4 regions of the Acidovorax lacteus genome follow, and region 2 is predicted to be linked to each of the others. Evidence: predicted binding sites of a transcription regulator. Region 2 holds the regulator's gene; each other region holds the start of a gene.
What was found. Region 2 encodes sigma-54, which starts transcription at its own class of promoters, with help from an activator protein. Its sites were predicted from a motif close to TGGCANGNAANCTGCTTT; they were not measured.
Positions count from the first base shown of each region.

Region 1: the regulator sigma-54 is predicted to act here: its motif matches at 3,266-3,283, upstream of glnA (type I glutamate--ammonia ligase).
Region 3: the regulator sigma-54 is predicted to act here: its motif matches at 2,074-2,091, upstream of ABD866_RS09560 (TorF family putative porin).
Region 4: the regulator sigma-54 is predicted to act here: its motif matches at 1,077-1,094, upstream of exaC (acetaldehyde dehydrogenase ExaC).

Region 1 covers NZ_BAABEX010000002.1:66,807-71,189, reverse strand. Annotated here, with positions in the region: gene ABD866_RS01170 (polysaccharide deacetylase family protein) at 1-358, shown strand, start outside; gene ABD866_RS01165 (sterol desaturase family protein) at 367-1,350, shown strand; gene ABD866_RS01160 (EI24 domain-containing protein) at 1,398-2,330, shown strand; gene ABD866_RS01155 (competence/damage-inducible protein A) at 2,327-3,160, shown strand; gene glnA (type I glutamate--ammonia ligase) at 3,329-4,383, shown strand, end outside.
Region 2 covers NZ_BAABEX010000024.1:150,993-155,375, forward strand. Annotated here, with positions in the region: gene trpC (indole-3-glycerol phosphate synthase TrpC) at 1-533, shown strand, start outside; gene ABD866_RS11555 (uracil-DNA glycosylase) at 590-1,321, shown strand; gene ABD866_RS11560 (RNA polymerase factor sigma-54) at 1,373-2,965, opposite strand; gene lptB (LPS export ABC transporter ATP-binding protein) at 3,078-3,857, opposite strand; gene lptA (lipopolysaccharide transport periplasmic protein LptA) at 3,863-4,383, opposite strand, start outside.
Region 3 covers NZ_BAABEX010000013.1:39,712-44,094, reverse strand. Annotated here, with positions in the region: gene amt (ammonium transporter) at 1-886, opposite strand, end outside; gene glnK (P-II family nitrogen regulator) at 918-1,256, opposite strand; gene ABD866_RS09560 (TorF family putative porin) at 1,300-2,031, opposite strand; gene ABD866_RS09555 (YifB family Mg chelatase-like AAA ATPase) at 2,227-3,762, shown strand; gene ABD866_RS09550 (ABC transporter ATP-binding protein) at 3,773-4,383, opposite strand, start outside.
Region 4 covers NZ_BAABEX010000031.1:1,166-5,548, reverse strand. Annotated here, with positions in the region: gene ABD866_RS15830 (sigma-54-dependent Fis family transcriptional regulator) at 1-865, opposite strand, end outside; gene exaC (acetaldehyde dehydrogenase ExaC) at 1,156-2,676, shown strand; gene ABD866_RS15820 (DUF779 domain-containing protein) at 2,714-3,112, shown strand; gene ABD866_RS15815 (acylphosphatase) at 3,170-3,481, shown strand; gene ABD866_RS15810 (class I SAM-dependent methyltransferase) at 3,571-4,383, shown strand, end outside.

The DNA.
Region 1 (4,383 bases), on a different contig from region 2:
CGGGCAGCCGCCGCTGCCACTGTTTCGCGCGCCGGGCGGCAAGACCTCACCGCAGCTGGTGCGGGCGGCCGAGGCCTGCGGCTACCGCCATGTGGGCTGGTCGCCGGCCGGCTTCCTGGGCGACGAACTGCCCAGCGAGACCTACAGCAACGACGCCCTGCTGCGCAAGGCGCTGCGCGATATCCGGGCGGGCGACATCCTGATGGCCCACCTGGGCATCTGGTCGCGTAAGGACCCCTGGGCCCCGGCCGTACTCGAGCCGCTGATCGCGGGCCTGAAGGAGCGGGGTTTCTGCTTTCGCACACTGCGCGAGCACCCGGTGTACGGACAGCCGCTGGCCGCAGTGCCAGCGCGATGAGGTGAACGATGGAATGGTCGCCTGAACGCTGGTTCAACGATGCCCAGCAATGGCTGTTCGAGGCCGTGGTGCAGCCCGTGCTCTTCCATGCGGGCCTCGGGCATGTGCTGGAAGACGGCTACGCCGCCACCGGCTGGCTCTTGGTGGGCCTGCTGCAGCTGGTGGTCATCGTCGGGTTGATCGGGCCGTTGCAGCGCCTGTGGCCGGTAGAGCCGGTGCGCGACCGCGCGGCCGTGCGCACCGACATCCTTTACACCCTCATCCACCGGCTGGGCGTGTTCCGTGTGGCGCTGTTCTTCACGCTCGGGCCGGTACTCGACAGTCTGTTCGGCAGCCTGCGCGCGGCGGGACTGGGCACGTTCCATCTGGATGATTTGTGGCCCGGCGTGACCGACATCGCCTGGGTCAGTCTGCTTCTTTATCTGGTGGTGTTCGACTTCGTGGACTACTGGATCCACCGCGGCCAGCACCAGTTCGAATGGTGGTGGAAGCTGCACGCGCTGCACCACTCGCAGCAGCAGATGACGATGTGGAGTGACAACCGCAACCACCTGCTTGACGATGTGCTGCGCGACCTGATCATCGTCACCGTGGCCCAGCTCATTGGCGTGGCGCCAGGGCAGTTCATTGCCATCGTGGCCATCGCGCAACTCAGCGAAAGCCTGCAGCATGCGAATCTGCGGCTGGACTTCGGTCGCCTGGGCGGGCGGCTGTGGGTCAGCCCCTGGTTCCACCGCCGGCATCACAGCATTGGCATTGGTCACGAGAGCACGGCGCGCAATGGCCGTGTGGTACTGGGCGGGCACAACTTCGGGGTGCTGCTGCCCTGGTGGGACATGCTGTTTGGCACAGCCATTTTCGACGGCCGCTACGAGCCGACCGGCGTGCGTGATCAGGTTGAGCCTGGAGTCGACGGCCGCGTGCGCGACTACGGCCGTGGTTTCTGGTCGCAGCAGTGGCGCGGGGTACTGCGCCTGATGGGACGCAACTGATCTCCAGATTCGAAGGGGATTCTGGGCAAGCGGGTATGCTTGGCTCCATGCGCTTGTTGCTCGACGCTTTCTGGCGGGCCGCCGCCTACTGTCTGCATCCCCGGGTCATTGGGCTGTCCATGCTGCCGCTGGGCCTGATGGTGCTGCTGGCCGTAGGCTTGGGCTATTTTTACTGGGACGCCGCCGTCCAGTGGGTGTTGGCCTGGATCGAGACCGCCAGCTGGCTCAGCCGGCTCTGGGCCTGGCTCAAAGACCTGGGCTTTGGCGACGTGACGGGCGTGGTGGCCCCTCTGCTGGTGGTGTTGCTGGTCACACCTGTACTGGTGGTGGTGGTGCTTCTTATCGTGGCGCTCTTCATGATGCCCGCCTTGGTGTCGCTGGTCACGGAGCGCCGCTTCGCCCATCTGGAGCGCAAGCAGGGCGGCTCCCTGCTGGCCAGCCTCGCGTGGTCGCTGGGGTCCACGCTGCTGGCTGGGATTGCGCTCGTGGTCTCAATGCCGCTGTGGCTGGTGCCGCCCCTGGTGCTGATCCTTCCGCCACTGATCTGGGGCTGGCTGACTTACCGTGTGATGGCGTTTGATGCGCTGGCCGAGCACGCCTCGCGCGAGGAGCGGGTCGAACTGTTCCGCCGTCACCGCGGTGGCCTGCTGCTGATCGGCGTGGTCACGGGTTACATGGGCGCTGCGCCCAGCCTGGTCTGGGCCTCGGGCGTGGTGTTCCTCGCGGCGTTTTACATCCTGATCCCGATTGCAATCTGGATCTACACACTGGTGTTTGCCTTCTCCTCGCTGTGGTTCACGCATTTTTGCCTGGCGGCGCTGGAGCGTCTGCGTGCCGAGTCGCCCTCGGGCGACGTGGTCGCTCCTTCAGCGGTGGTTGCGGACGATGCCGGTGCTGCGCGCACGGCCTTGCCCACCGCCACACCCTCTGCAGACGCTGCACCGCCTGCGCTGCCTTCCAACCAAGCCCCTGCCCCATGACCGCTGTCACCCCCGCGTTCCACGCCATCATCGTGGGCGACGAAATCCTGTCCGGCAAGCGTGCCGACAAACACCTGACCAAGATCATTGAACTGCTGGGCGCCCGCGGCCTGGCGCTGTCGCAAGCCGAGTACGTCGGCGACGATCCGGCGCGGATCACGGCCATGCTGTCGCGGGCGTTTGCCACGCCGGGCACCGTCACGTTTTCGTGCGGCGGCATCGGCGCCACGCCCGACGACCACACCCGCCAGTGCGCGGCCGCAGCGCTTTCGCGCCCGCTTGTTCTGCACCCCGGAGCGGCCGACTTGATCCGCGAGCGCATGCGCGATGTGGCCGCCGAGCAGGGCCTGCCCTATGAACCCGATCGGCCCGACAACGTGCACCGCCTCAACATGGGCATGTTCCCGGACGGCGCTGCCATCATTCCCAATCCCTACAACAAGATCGCAGGTTTCAGTTGCAGCCAGCCCGGTGGCGGTGCCGTGTACTTTGTGCCGGGCTTTCCCGTGATGGCCTGGCCCATGATCGAGTGGGTGCTTGACCAGCACTACGCCGAGCACTTCAACCGCACGCCCCAGACCGAGCATTCGGTGATCGTCATGGGGGCGATGGAGGCTTCGTTGACGCCGCTCATGGAAAGTGTGGAACGCGAGCACCCAGGGATCCGAGTGTTCAGCTTGCCCAGTGTGGATCATCCACAATACGGGCGCCATATCGAGCTGGGCGTCAAGGGAGCCGCGCAGCAGGTTCCTGCGGCTTGGGTGCGCCTTCGCCAAGGTCTGCACGAATTTGGTGCAACGCTTGGCCCTGAAATGGTGCGAACCTTGTGAGTGTGGGTCGGGTGACTTGTGTTGCACTTTATTGGTGCGCAGGCCCGTGCTGAGGTGCACCTTTGCCCGCAGCCTGCTCCTTCCCTGTGCGTGTGTGCACTCGCCTGGCACGCAAACTGCTTAGATACCGGCGTCATTTTTTAAACCGCGCTTTTCCAGGAGAACCTGATGGCCAAGACCGTTGCAGACGTGATGAAGATGGTGAAGGAGAACGAAGTCAAGTTCGTGGACTTCCGTTTCACCGATACCCGCGGCAAGGAGCAGCACGTGACCGTGCCGATCTCCCACTTTGACGAAGACAAGTTCACCACCGGTCATGCGTTTGACGGCTCGTCCATCGCAGGCTGGAAGGGCATTGAGGCCTCGGACATGCAACTCATGCCCGACCCGAACACGGCCAACATTGACCCGTTCTTTGAAGAAACCACACTGTTCCTGCAGTGTGACGTGGTGGAGCCCAGCGACGGCAAGGCCTATGACCGTGACCCGCGCTCGATCGCCAAGCGCGCCGAAGCCTACCTGAAGGCCTCCGGCCTGGGCGACACGGCCTACTTTGGTCCGGAGCCCGAGTTCTTTATTTTTGACGGCGTGCGCTGGAGCAACGAGCCCGGCCGCGTGTTCAGCGAAATCGAAGAATACGAAGCCCCCTGGAACTCGGGCGCCAAGCTCGAGGGTGGCAACCGTGGCCACCGTCCCACCACCAAGGGCGGCTACTTCCCCGTGCCTCCGGTCGACAGCACGCAAGACATGCGCGCCGAGATGGTCCTGATCCTCGAGTCGCTGGGCATTCCGGTTGAGGTGTTCCACCACGAAGTGGCGGGCGCAGGCCAGAACGAAATCGGCACCAAGTTCAGCACGCTGGTCGAGCGCGCCGACTGGACGCAGGTCCTGAAGTACGTGGTCTGGAACGTGGCCAACGCCTACGGCAAGACCGCTACCTTCATGCCCAAGCCCTACCAGGGCGACAACGGCTCGGGCATGCACGTGCACCAGTCGATCTGGAAGGATGGCAAGAACCTGTTCGCTGGTGACGGCTACGCAGGCCTGAGCGATTTCGCGCTGTACTACATCGGCGGCATCATCAAGCACGCCCGTGCCCTGAACGCCATCACCAACCCTGGCACCAACAGCTACAAGCGCCTGGTGCCCGGCTTTGAAGCTCCGGTGAAGCTGGCCTACTCGGCCCGCAACCGCTCGGCCTCGATCCGCATTCCCTACGTGGC
Region 2 (4,383 bases):
TGAGCGCCGCCTGCCTGTCGGTGCTGACCGACCGCCAGTTCTTCCAGGGCAGCGTGGACTACTTGAAGCAAGCCCGTGCGAGCTGCGCGCTGCCCGTGCTGCGCAAAGACTTCATGGTCGACGCGTACCAGATCTACGAAGCCCGCGCGATGGGGGCCGATTGCGTGCTGCTGATCGCCGCCTGCCTGGAGGACGCGCAGATGGCCGATCTCGAAGCCGTGGCCCACAGCCTGGACATGGCCGTGCTGGTGGAGGTGCACGACGGCCCTGAGCTGGAGCGCGCGCTGCGCCTGAAAACCCGGCTCGTGGGCATCAACAACCGCAACCTGCGCACCTTCGAGGTGTCGCTGGACACCACGCTGGGCCTGCTGCCGCAGGTGCCGGCAGACCGGCTGCTGGTGACCGAGTCGGGCATCCTCGCGCCCGCCGACGTGCAACGCATGCGCGCGGCCGGGGTGCACGCCTTCCTGGTGGGCGAGGCCTTCATGCGCGCGCCCGACCCGGGCATGGCGCTGGCCAAGCTGTTCCAGTAAAGCTATATTTTTGATAGCACACTTTCTTGCATGGACAAGCACAAGCAGGCCTTTTGATGCAGAGCCCTGACACCACCCAGCTGCACAGCGCAAACCCGTCCGACTGGCCTGTGGCCCCGGGCTGGCAGCTGCTGGTGGATGAGTTCTTCGCCAGCGCCGCCGGGCAGGGCCTGCAGCGGTTTCTGGCCGAGCGGCTGGCCGCGGGCGCCACGGTGTTTCCGCCCCGGCCGCTGCGCGCACTCGAACTCACGCCGCCCGAAGCCACGCGCGTGGTCATCCTGGGGCAAGACCCGTACCACGGCCGCGGCCAGGCCGAGGGCTTGGCATTCTCGGTCGCACCCGGCGTGCCGCTGCCACCCTCGCTGCGCAACATCTTCAAAGAGCTGCAGCGCGACCTGGGCACACCCCCGCCCGCCTGGCCCGAGCCCGGCGGCAGCCTCGTCAAATGGGCGCGCAACGGGGTGCTGCTGCTCAACACCTGCCTCACCGTGGAAGAAGCCCAGCCCGCCAGCCATGCCGGCCGCGGCTGGGAGGTGCTGACCGACGCCGTGATTCGCCACGTGGCCCAGGGCCCACGCCCGGTGGTGTTCATGCTGTGGGGCTCGCACGCGCAGAGCAAGCGCCCGCTCATCGACCACCAGCGCCATCTGGTGCTCACGGCCAACCACCCGTCGCCGCTGTCGGCACTGCGCCCGCCTGCGCCCTTCATTGGCTGCGGACACTTCGGGCGTGCGCGCGCGTTTCGGGAACAGCAGGAGCAGCGCGAGGCCGCGGGCGGCGCGGGCTGAGGCGCGCGGGCGGTACAGCCCCACCCGTAGGCCGCGCCACGCGGGGCCCTCTCAGAGCGCCTTGCGCAAGTTGGCAGGCGCGATCTTCAGCGCCTCGCGGTATTTGGCCACCGTGCGGCGCGCGCATTCGATGCCCTGCTCCTTGAGCATCTCGGCGATCTGGCTGTCCGACAAGGGCTTGGCCGGGCTTTCGGCCGCCACAAACTGCTTGATCAGCGCGCGCACGGCGGTGCTCGATGCGTTGCCGCCGGTCTCAGTGCCCAGGCCCGAGCCAAAGAAGTACTTGAGCTCGAAAGTGCCGATGGGCGTGGCCATGTACTTGGCCGTGGTCACGCGGCTGATGGTGGATTCATGCAGGCCCAGCTCGTCGGCAATGTCACGCAGCACCAGCGGGCGCATGGCCAGCTCGCCATGCACGAAGAACGCGCGCTGGCGATCCACGATGGCGCGCGACACGCGCAGGATGGTGTCGAAGCGCTGCTGGATGTTCTTGATGAACCAGCGCGCCTCTTGCAGCCGCTGCTGGAGCGCCTGGTGGCCTTCGCCGCCGCGGTGGCCGCGCAGCGCGCCCGCGTACACGTCGTGCACGCGCAGGCGCGGCATCACATCCGGGTTGAGCTGCACCACAAACTGGGGCTGCCCCTCGCGGCTGCGGGCCGCCTTGCGCACGATCACATCGGGTACCACCACATGCCGCTCCACATCGGCAAAGCGGCGGCCCGGGCGCGGCTCCAGCCGTGCGATCAGCGCCATGGCGGCGCGCGTGCGCTCTTCGCCCTCGCCCGTGGCCTGCGTGAGCCGCCGCACATCGCGGCGTGCCAGCTGCTCCAGCGGCTGGTCGCAAATGCACAAGGCCGCACGCACCACGGCAGGATCGGTGTCGTCGTCCTCGTCGGCTGCCAGGGCTGAAAGCTGCAGGCGCAGGCATTCGGCCAGGTTGCGCGCCCCCACGCCCACCGGCTCCAGGCTTTGCAGCAGGCGAAGGGCCACGGTGAAGCGGTGCACCAGCTCTTCGAGCTGCTCCAGATCGTCATCGCCCGCCAAACCCCGGGCTAGGTCTTCGAGCGGGTCTTCCAGGTAGCCGTCGTCAGTCAGCGATTCGATGAGAAAGCGCAATGCGGCGCGGTCCACCTCATTCAGGCGCAGGGCCAGCGCCTGCCGATGCAGAAAGTCGGTGAGCGACTCGTGCGCATGGGCCAGGTCGGTGGCGTCTGTCTCGTCCTCTTCGCCGCCATTGCGCTGGCGCGCAGGGGCGTCACCGCCCCACTCGGTGTCGTTGGCCGACCATTCCACGCTGCCATCGCCCTCCCAGTCGGGCGCGGTGTCGCCCAAGGGGGGCTCAGCGCCTTCGCTGGGCGTGGCGCTGTCGGCAAGGCGCTCGCCGGTCTCCAGCGCCGGGGCCACGCGTGCGGCTTCGTCGGCCGCGTAGTCGTCGGTCTGCGCAGGGGCATCGGCCTCGGCCATGCCGAAATCTTCGCGCACAGCCTCGTCGGCGGTGCGCTCCAGGAACGGGTTGTCGTCGAGCATCTGCTCGACTTCTTGCGACAGCTCCAGCGTGGACAGCTGCAGCAGCCGGATCGACTGCTGCAACTGCGGCGTGAGCGCGAGATGCTGCGAGACGCGCAGCGACAGACCGGGCTTCATCACACCCACGCGGCCGCTGCGCGGCCCCCGAATCGCCACCGGCCGCTGCCAGGCGCGCGCGTCTGGCCGGTCGGCTGCGCACAGCGCATCGTCAGAAACAGCACCGCCACGGCTACATCCGGAAGTGTTCGCCCAGGTACACCCGGCGCACCTCGGCGTTGTCCACGATCTCCGAGGGCGTGCCCTGCGCCAGTACCTTGCCTTCGCTGATGATGAAGGCGTGGTCGCAGATGCCCAGGGTTTCGCGCACGTTGTGGTCCGTGATCAGCACCCCGATGCCCCGGGCTTTGAGGAAACCAATGATGCGCTGGATCTCGATGACCGCAATCGGGTCAATGCCGGCAAAGGGTTCGTCCAGCAGGATGAAGCGCGGCTGCGTGGCCAGGGCACGGGCGATCTCGACGCGGCGGCGCTCGCCGCCCGACAGGGCCAGCGCGGGCGATGCACGCAGGTGCTCGACGCGCAGCTCCTGCAGCAAGGCCGAGAGCCGCTCTTCGATCTGGGCGGGCGGCAGGGGTTTGCCGTCGTCGCCGCGCTGCAGTTCAAGCACGGCACGCACGTTTTCTTCCACCGTGAGCTTGCGGAAGATCGACGCTTCCTGCGGCAGGTACGACAGCCCCAGGCGCGAGCGCCGGTGAATGGGCATGCGCGCAACCGACTGGCCGTCGATGCGGATGTCGCCTCCGTCGCTGCGCACCAGCCCCACGATCATGTAGAACGACGTGGTCTTGCCCGCACCATTGGGGCCCAGCAGGCCGACGACCTCGCCTTTTTCAACGGTGAGCGACACATCCTGAACCACCTTGCGGCTGCCATAGGACTTCTGCAGATGCCGCACCTCCAGACGGCTGCCGTCGGGTGCGGGGGCTGCGGAGCGGCCGACTTCGGCCATCGCGCTCACCGGCTGCCGCCCAGCGTGGTGCTGGGGCGCAGGCCGGTCGCGGGGGCCGACGCGGGCGTCTCGGCCGCCGCCGGAACCTTCTCCTTGGGCGAGAGCACGGCCCGCACGCGACCGGTGCTGCCGGGCGCAGCCGCCGCGCCAGCGCCGCCAGGACGCTGGCCGTCCACAGTGAACACGTCGGTGAGGTTGTTGTAGACGATCTGCGCGCCGGTGATCTCGTCGCTCAGCACCGAATCGCGGTAGCGCCGCAGCTCGGCCCGCGTGATGAAACGCACGTTGTCCGTGCGGCCGTCGTATTCGATGACTTCGCCCTCGCCCTCGATGAACTCCTCAGGCGCGCCCGCCGGGGTGTCGCGCTTCTGGCGGAAAAACGCGCGCTTGCCTGGCTCGGCCGTGACCACGCCATGCTGGTAGCCGTCGGCGTCCTGGCGCACATCGAGCCGCGCGCCGCGCAGCACGATGCTGCCCTTGGTCATGACCACGCGGCCCGAGAACACGCTGGTCTGCTTGACCTCGT
Region 3 (4,383 bases), on a different contig from region 2:
CGCCGTTGGCGGCACCGGCAGAGCCGGCGTTGAAGCCGAACCAGCCTACCCACAGCAGCGAGGCGCCCACCATGGTCAGCGTCAGGCTGTGGGGCATCAGGGCTTCCTTGCCGTAGCCGATGCGCTTGCCCACCATGTAGGCGCCCACCAGACCTGCGATACCGGCATTGATGTGCACCACGGTGCCGCCAGCGAAGTCCAGCGCGCCGTCCTTGGCCAGCAAACCGCCACCCCACACCATGTGGGCCATGGGGATGTAGCTGAAGGTGAACCACAGCACCGAGAAGATCAGCACGGCCGAGAATTTGATGCGCTCCGCGAACGAGCCCACGATCAGCGCCACGGTGATGGCCGCAAACGTGGACTGGAACGACACGAACACGAACTCGGGGATCGTGGGCAGCATCGAAGACATGGTGCTGGCCGTAATGCCCTTCAGGAACAGCTTGTCAAAGCCGCCATAGAAGGTGCCCTCTCCACCGAAGGCCAGTGTGTAGCCGTACACAGCCCACAGCACGGAGATCAGCGAAAAGATCACGAACACCTGCACCAGCACCGACAGCATGTTCTTCGAGCGGGCCAGGCCGCCATAGAACAAGGCCAGACCCGGAATGATCATCAGGATGACGAGCAGCGTGGAGGTCAGCATCCAGGCGGTATCGCCGGAGTCAAGCTTGGGCGCAGGGGCTTCGGCGGCCGGCGCTTCGGCAGCAGCGGCCGGAGCAGGAGCGGCTGCAGCAGCCTCGGGAGCAGCCACAGCGGGAGCGGCAGCGGGTGCCGGGGCAGCCGCCGCGGGCTCGGGGGTGGCCGGGGCCTGGGCCATCGACAGCGTACCGGTCGACAGCAGGCTCATCCCCAGCAGCAGGGAAGCAAGCAGTTTTTTCATGGCGTAGTTCTCCAATCTGGACCAGCGGGCCTCAAAGGGCTTCTTTGCCGGTTTCGCCGGTGCGGATGCGCACCACCTGTTCAAGGTGGGTCACGAAGATCTTTCCGTCGCCGATCTTGCCGGTGCGCGCAGCACCTTCAATGGCCTCGATCACGCGGTCCACCAGATCGTCTGCCACCGCGGCTTCGATCTTGACCTTGGGCAGAAAGTCCACCACGTACTCGGCTCCGCGGTAGAGCTCGGTGTGTCCCTTCTGGCGACCGAAGCCTTTGACTTCGGTCACGGTAATGCCTTGCACGCCGATGTCGGAAAGCGCTTCGCGCACCTCGTCGAGCTTGAAGGGTTTGATGATGGCTGTCACCATTTTCATGTTCGGATCCTCCGGTCGGGGCGCGTGACACGCCCGCAGACGATTACAGGGTTTTGGTGAGCGTGACGATCACGCGCGACTTGTTGATCGGGCCGTAGAAGGCCTTCTTGTTGGCACCTACGACGGCCGCCGTCAGGGACAAGCCGCCGCCAAAGTCGTAAGCGCCGCCCACGCTGTAGTCCATGTAGTTGGGCGTGCCCAGGCGCTTGATGTCGCTCGCGAAGCGGGTGAAACCCACCGAGGCCTTCAGCGTGACGCTGGGCATCACCTCCTGAGCGAATGCGAGGTTCAGGTAACCGGTGTTGCGGCCCTTGAGCCCGGAACCCGCCTTGGCACCAGCAAACGCAAAGTAGTCTTTGGACAGGGTGTGCGAATACTTGGCCGTCAGCGGGCCGAAGGTGGCAGCGCCATACACCTCGGTGGTGTTGCCAGCGGTGTTGCCAGGGTACAGGTACGACAGCAGGCCCACGTCGAGGTCCACATCACCGGCCTTGAACTTGTAGCCGCCGTACACATCCATCTCGAGAGAATTGCCGGTGAGCCAGTCCACGCTGGAGTTCCAGTTGCCCACATAGAAGCCACTGTCACCAAAGGCGTAGTCGAAGCCGCCTTGCAGAGCGGGCTTGAACGCACGGGCCTTGCTCGCGTCCTGGTCCTGGCCGCGGAACTTGTAGTTGGTGGTCAGGGAGACGTTGCCGGTCAGCTGGGCACTGGCCAGCAGGGGCATGGTGGCCAGCAGGGCAACGCCCAGGGTCTTGATGGATGCGCGGGTCATGTTTCCTCCGGTAGGTCTAACTAAGTAAGGGACGCAGCGCTTCAAGCACGGACCGTGCCATGCCCTTGCTGCGCCGGTGTCTTTCCCCGTTACAGTAGGAAACGCCCGCGCACCATTCGCACCGAAACGGTGCGCATCACCACCGCCAAGGTGGAAGGCGCGGACAAACGCACCCATGTGGGGAAGGAACCAAGGATGAGTCTTGCTTTGGTGCAAAGCCGCGCACTTCTGGGGCTACAAGCCGCCGCTGTCACCGTCGAAGTGCATCTGGCCAACGGCCTGCCCAGCTTCACGCTCGTCGGCCTGGCTGATGTGGAGGTCAAGGAAGCGCGCGAGCGGGTCCGCTCGGCGCTGCAGAACGCGGGGCTGGAGTTCCCGCACAACAAGCGCATCACCGTCAACCTGGCACCAGCCGACCTGCCCAAGGACTCCGGCCGATTCGATTTGCCGATTGCCCTGGGCATCCTGGCCGCCAGCGGCCAGATCGACGCTGGGCGGCTGGCCGGGCACGAGTTTGCGGGCGAACTGTCGCTGTCTGGGGAACTGCGCCCCGTGCGCGGCGCGCTTGCCACGAGTCTGGCGCTGCGGAGACAGCGCGAAGACTGCACGCTGGTACTGCCGCCTGGCAGTGCCGAAGAGGCCGCGTTGGTACCCGGAGCCCAAGTGGTACGCGTCAAGCACTTGTTGGATGTGGTGTCCGCACTCCGCCCGTCCAGCGCCGATGGCGCGGAGCTGCCGGAAGGTTGGATACCGTTGCAGGCGCGTGCACCGATCCAAGAGCAGACGGGGCCCGACATGGCCGAGGTTCGCGGTCAGCAGGTCGCACGGCGGGTGCTCGAGATCGCAGCCGCCGGAGGGCACAGCCTGCTGATGGTGGGCCCACCGGGCTCGGGCAAGTCGATGTTGGCGCAGCGTTTTGCGGGCCTGCTTCCCCCCATGACGCAGGATGAGGCCCTGGAGGCTGCCGCTATGGCCAGCCTGGCGGGGCGCTTCAGCCCGGACCAGTTTGGCCAGCGCCCGCTGGCCCAGCCGCACCATTCCGCCAGCGCGGTGGCACTGGTCGGAGGCGGCTCGCCCCCACGGCCCGGCGAAATCTCGCTGGCTCACCAAGGCGTGCTGTTTCTCGACGAACTGCCCGAATTCGCACGTGCAGCGCTGGAAGCCCTGCGGGAGCCACTAGAAACAGGGCAGATCCGCATCGCGCGAGCCGCACAACGCGCGGACTTTCCCGCACGCTTCCAGCTTGTGGCAGCCATGAATCCGTGTCCGTGCGGGCACCTGGGGTCGCGCTTGAAGAGTTGCCGCTGCACACCCGATCAGGTGGCGCGCTACCAGGGACGGCTGAGCGGCCCACTGCTAGACCGCATCGATCTGCACATCGAGGTGCCCGCCTTGCCTCCCGCACAGCTCCTGGAAACCCAACCTTCCGAGTCCAGCGCCGCCATCCGTGAGCGGGTGTGCCTGGCGCGCGAACGCGCCTTGGCACGCCAAGGATTGCCCAACCAGGCTTTGCAGGGACAGTCCCTGGAGATGTACGCCCGGCCCCAACCGTCGGCCCAGCGGTTTCTACAGGACGCCGCGACGCGCCTCGGTTGGTCTGCGCGGGCCACCCACCGCGCGCTGCGCGTGGCGCGCACAGTGGCGGACCTTGCAGGCAGTGAGAGCCTGGAAGCCGTGCATGTGGCCGAAGCTTTGCAGTACCGCCGTGCGCTGGGCAAGGCTGGGGAGTAAGGCGCCACGGTCAAATCCCCATGTGCGCACGGCGCAGTGCGGGCTCTCCGAGAAGCGCCGCCATCGTCCCTTCGAATCGCACCCGGCCTTCGTCCAACAGGTAGGCACGGTCGCACACTTCGGCGGCAAAACCGAGATTCTGCTCGGACAGCAGCACGCTCACCCCTTCGGCCTTGAGCGCGCGCAGCATCTCGGCCATCTGGTCCACGATCACCGGAGCGACGCCTTCCGAAGGTTCATCGAGCAGCACCAGCAGGGGCTGCCCCATGAGCGTGCGCGCCAGCGTGAGCATCTGCTGCTCGCCACCGCTCATGCGGCCGCCCGGCCGCGAGCGCATGGGCTCCAGGTGGGGAAACAGCGTCCACAAACGCTCAGGCGTCCAGACCGGAGCGGGTCTGCCGTCGGGCCAATGGCGCGGCGCCTGCCTTCCCACCTCCAGGTTTTCGTCCACAGTCAGGTCGGTGAAGATGCGCCGCTCTTCGGGTACATAGCCCAGGCCCGCGCGTGCGCGCTGAAACGGGGCCTCCTGCGAGCAGTCGCGCCCCAGAAAACATACTCGGCCCGCCCTGCGCGGAAGCAGGCCCATCAAGGCCTTGAGCGTGGTGGACTTGCCGGCACCGT
Region 4 (4,383 bases), on a different contig from region 2:
GCGGTCGGTCCGGGTGGCGGTGGTGGGCGGCCAGCAGATCGACAAAGCGCAGGTCCAGCAGGTCTTCCAGCGCCACGCCGCCCAGTTGTGTGGGGCGGATTTGCAGCAGCGCCAGCGCGCTGCGGTTGGCACCCAGCACCCAGCCGTCTTCCGACAGCAGCACGATGCCCTCGCCCACCGAGGCAATGCCCTCGGGTTGCGCATGCAGGTGCAGCCGCAGGTGCCGCTGCCCGGGCGCGGTCAGCAGGCGGTTTTCGATCATGCAGGCCGCGGTGCTCACCAGGCCCAGCGTGTGGGCCTGCCCGCGGCCGTGTTCGCCCGAAATGTCGAGGATGCCCAGCAGCTCGCCCGTGCCCGACAGGATGGGCGCAGCCGCGCAGGTGAGAAAGCCGTTGCGCTCCAGAAAGTGTTCGGCCCCATGGATTTCGGTGGGCGCCAGTTCGGCCAGGGCTGTGCCGATGGCGTTGGTGCCGCGCTGTGCCTCGTGCCACGAGGCCCCGCTGGTCAGTGCCACACGGGCGGCCTTGTCGAGAAAGTACGGGTCGCCGCAACTGTCCACCAGCGTGCCGCAGGGGGCCGCCAGCACCACCACGCTCTGGCTGTGCCGCACTTGGGCAAACAGGTATTCCATGACGGGGCGCGAATGCGCCAGCAGCGCCGGGTGGCGGCTGCGCAACTGGGCCAGCGCGGCCTGCTCCAGGTTGTCGGGGGCACCCAAGCCGCCCGTGGGCCGCAGGCCGGCGGCCAGGCTGCGCTGCCACGAGCGGGACAGGCGCGCATCGATGAGCCCGCTCGCGCAATCGCCATGCGACAGCAGTTGCTGCCGCGCCTGGCGCAGCGCAGCGCCCTGGGCGGTGGTTTTCATCCTTGTCTCCTGCCGGGTCTGTCGCCCGGGATGGACAGCCAGTATCCGCCGTGCCGGACGCAGGGGGCAACGGCGGGGCGGGCAAGCCCTGCGCAAGTGTCACATTCTGGAACAGGTGTCCGCGCGCCGGACGTTGCGTGGAACACGGCCACGCCCGGTGGTGCAGGCGAAAAATCCTTGTGTATCAGCCACTTGGCGCATTCGGCCTGGCTGGCACGCTTGTTGAGATGACGGTGCTGCCTTTGGGCACTGTGTTCCACACCATCCACAACGAGAGCGAGGACGACACCATGATCTATGCAGCCCCTGGCACCGCCGGTGCCCCGATTGCCTACCAGTCGCAGTACGACAACTTCATTGGCGGCCGGTTCGTGCCCCCTGTCAAAGGCCAGTACTTTGACGTCATCACGCCCGTGAGCGGAAAGGTCTATACCCGCGCTGCGCGCTCCACGGCCGAAGACATCGAACTCGCCCTGGACGCCGCCCATGCCGCGGCCGACGCCTGGGGCAAGACGGACGCGGCCACGCGCGCCAACATCCTGCTCAAGATCGCCGACCGCATCGAGCAGAACCTGGAGCGCCTGGCCTACGCCGAAACCGTGGACAACGGCAAGGCCATCCGCGAAACGCTGAACGCCGACATTCCGCTCACGGTCGATCACTTCCGCTACTTTGCAGGCTGCGTGCGCGCGCAGGAAGGCGGTATCAGCGAGATCGACGAGAACACCATGGCGTACCACATCCACGAGCCGCTGGGCGTGGTGGGCCAGATCATTCCGTGGAACTTCCCCATCCTGATGGCGGCCTGGAAGCTGGCCCCAGCCCTGGGCGCAGGCAACTGCGTGGTGCTCAAACCAGCCGAGTCCACGCCGATCTCCATCTTGATCCTGGTGGAGCTGATTGCCGACCTGCTGCCGCCCGGCGTGCTCAATGTCGTCAACGGATTTGGCCGCGAGGCGGGCATGCCGCTGGCCACCAGCAAGCGCATTGCCAAAATTGCGTTCACCGGCAGCACGAGCACCGGCCGCGTGATTGCGCAGGCCGCCGCCAACAACCTGATCCCCGCCACGCTGGAGCTGGGCGGCAAGAGCCCCAACATCTTCTTTGCCGATGTGATGGACAAGGACGATGCGTTTCTCGACAAAGCCATCGAAGGCCTGGTGCTGTTTGCCTTCAACCAGGGCGAGGTCTGCACCTGCCCTTCGCGCGCGCTCATTCAGGAATCGATCTACGACCGATTCGTGGAGCGCGTGCTCCAGCGCGTGGCCGCCATCAAGCACCAAAACCCTCTGGACACCGACAGCATGATGGGCGCGCAGGCCAGCAAGGAGCAGCTCACCAAGATCCTGAGCTACCTGGACTTGGGCAAGCAGGAAGGTGCCGAAGTGCTGGCCGGCGGCGGCCAGGCCCACCTGGGCGGTGACCTGGACGGCGGCTACTACGTGCAGCCCACGCTGTTCAAGGGCCACAACAAGATGCGCATCTTCCAGGAAGAAATCTTCGGCCCTGTGCTGGCCGTGACCACCTTCAAGGACGAGGCCGAAGCGCTGCAGATTGCCAACGACACGCTGTACGGCCTGGGCGCCGGGGTGTGGACGCGCAACGGCAATCTCGCCTACCGCATGGGCCGCGCCATCAAGGCCGGCCGCGTGTGGACCAACTGCTACCACGCCTACCCGGCCCATGCGGCCTTTGGCGGCTACAAGGAGTCGGGCATCGGCCGCGAGACCCACAAGATGATGCTCGACCACTACCAGCAGACCAAGAACCTGCTGGTGTCGTACTCGGAAAACAAGCTGGGGTTCTTCTGAGCGAGCGCGGTCGGCATTGCCCCACCCGGAGGTCATCATGGTCGAACGCGTCATTGCCACCGACGCTGCCCTGGCGCTGATCGCGCAGTTGCAGGCCCAGCACGGGCCCGTGATGTTCCACCAGAGCGGCGGCTGCTGCGACAACAGCGCCGCCAACTGCTACCTGCCCACCGACCTGGCCATTGGCGCGCAGGACGTGCTGCTGGGCCAGGTGGGTGGGGCGCCGTTCTACATCGGCAAGGCGCAGTACGCGTACTGGCAGCACACGCAGCTCATCCTGGATGTGGTGGAGGGCCAGGGCGGCACCTTCTCGCTCGAAGGGGGCACGGGGCTTGCGTTTCACACGCGCTCGCGGCTGTTCACCGAGGCCGAATGGGCCGTGGTGGAAGCCCAGGTGGCGCGCGATCTGGCCCAGGTCTCGGGCCCGGCCCTCTGAGCGGGGACAGAGCGCAGCCCGCACAATGCGGGCTGCCTTTGCCACCGCTGCCTCGCCATGACGCATCCTGCCGATCCGCCGCTTCGCACCATCCACCTGCAGATCGAGGGCCGGGTGCAAGGCGTGGGCTACCGCTGGGCCACCGTGGAGGCGGCCACGCGCCTGGGCCTGCGGGGCTGGGTGCGCAACCGGCGCGACGGCAGTGTGGAAGCCCTGGCCCAGGGCCCGGCCAGCGCCGTGCAGGCCTTGATCGACTGGGCCCACCGGGGCCCGCCGCAGGCGGTGGTGGCTGTGGTGCAGGTGCAAGACATCGATATGCCGAAGGGCGATCTGCCGGCTTCGGGCTTCGAGCAGCGCGCCACGGCCTGACATTGCCGGCCCTGGTGCCCGCCGCTGCGTACACTGCGGCCCCTGGCGCGGGTGCGCCGCGTTTCGGCCCCGTGGGGCCTGCCCTGTTCATGCAAGCCCTGATCGACGCCATTGCCACCGCCACGCCCTCGGGCGACGAAGCCCGCCGCATCTTCCACGGCCGTGGGGGGCGCCATCCCGGGTGCGAACACCTGGCGCTGGATGCGTGGGGGCCGGTGTGGCTGCTCACCAGCTTTGCGCCGCTGCCCGCAAGCGACGGGGCCGCCGTGCACGCCGCGCTGCAGCAGTGGCACGCCCGCCACCCCGAGGCCCCGCCGCTGTGCTGGGTGCTGCAGATCCGCCACGAAGGCCGGGCCGAGACCACGGTGATGGCCGGGCAGGTGCCCGAGCCGCATGTGGTCACCGAGGCAGGCGTGCGTTTTCGCGTGCACCTGCTGCGCGGGCAGAACCACGGCCTGTTCCTCGACATGGCCGAGGGCCGCGCCTGGGTGCGCGCGCACCTGGCCGCGCGGCCCGGCGCGCGGGTGCTCAACCTGTTTGCCTACACCTGCGCGTTTTCGGTGGTGGCGCGGCAGGCCGGTGCGGCCGAGGTGGTCAACGTGGACATGAGCGCGGCGGCGCTGTCGACCGGGCAACACAACCACCGGCTCAACGGCATCGCAGGCGGCGCGAGCTTTCTGGCGCACGACCTGTTCAGCAGCTGGGGCAAGGTCACGCGCAGCGGCCCCTACGACCTGGTCGTGGCCGACCCGCCGAGCTACCAGAAGGGCAGCTTTGTCGCCACCAAGGACTACGCGCGCCTGCTGCGCCGCCTGCCCACGTTGCTGGCACCGGGCGGGCATGCGCTGCTGTGCCTGAACGCGCCCGAGCTGGGGCCCGACTTCCTGGCCGCGCAGGTGGCC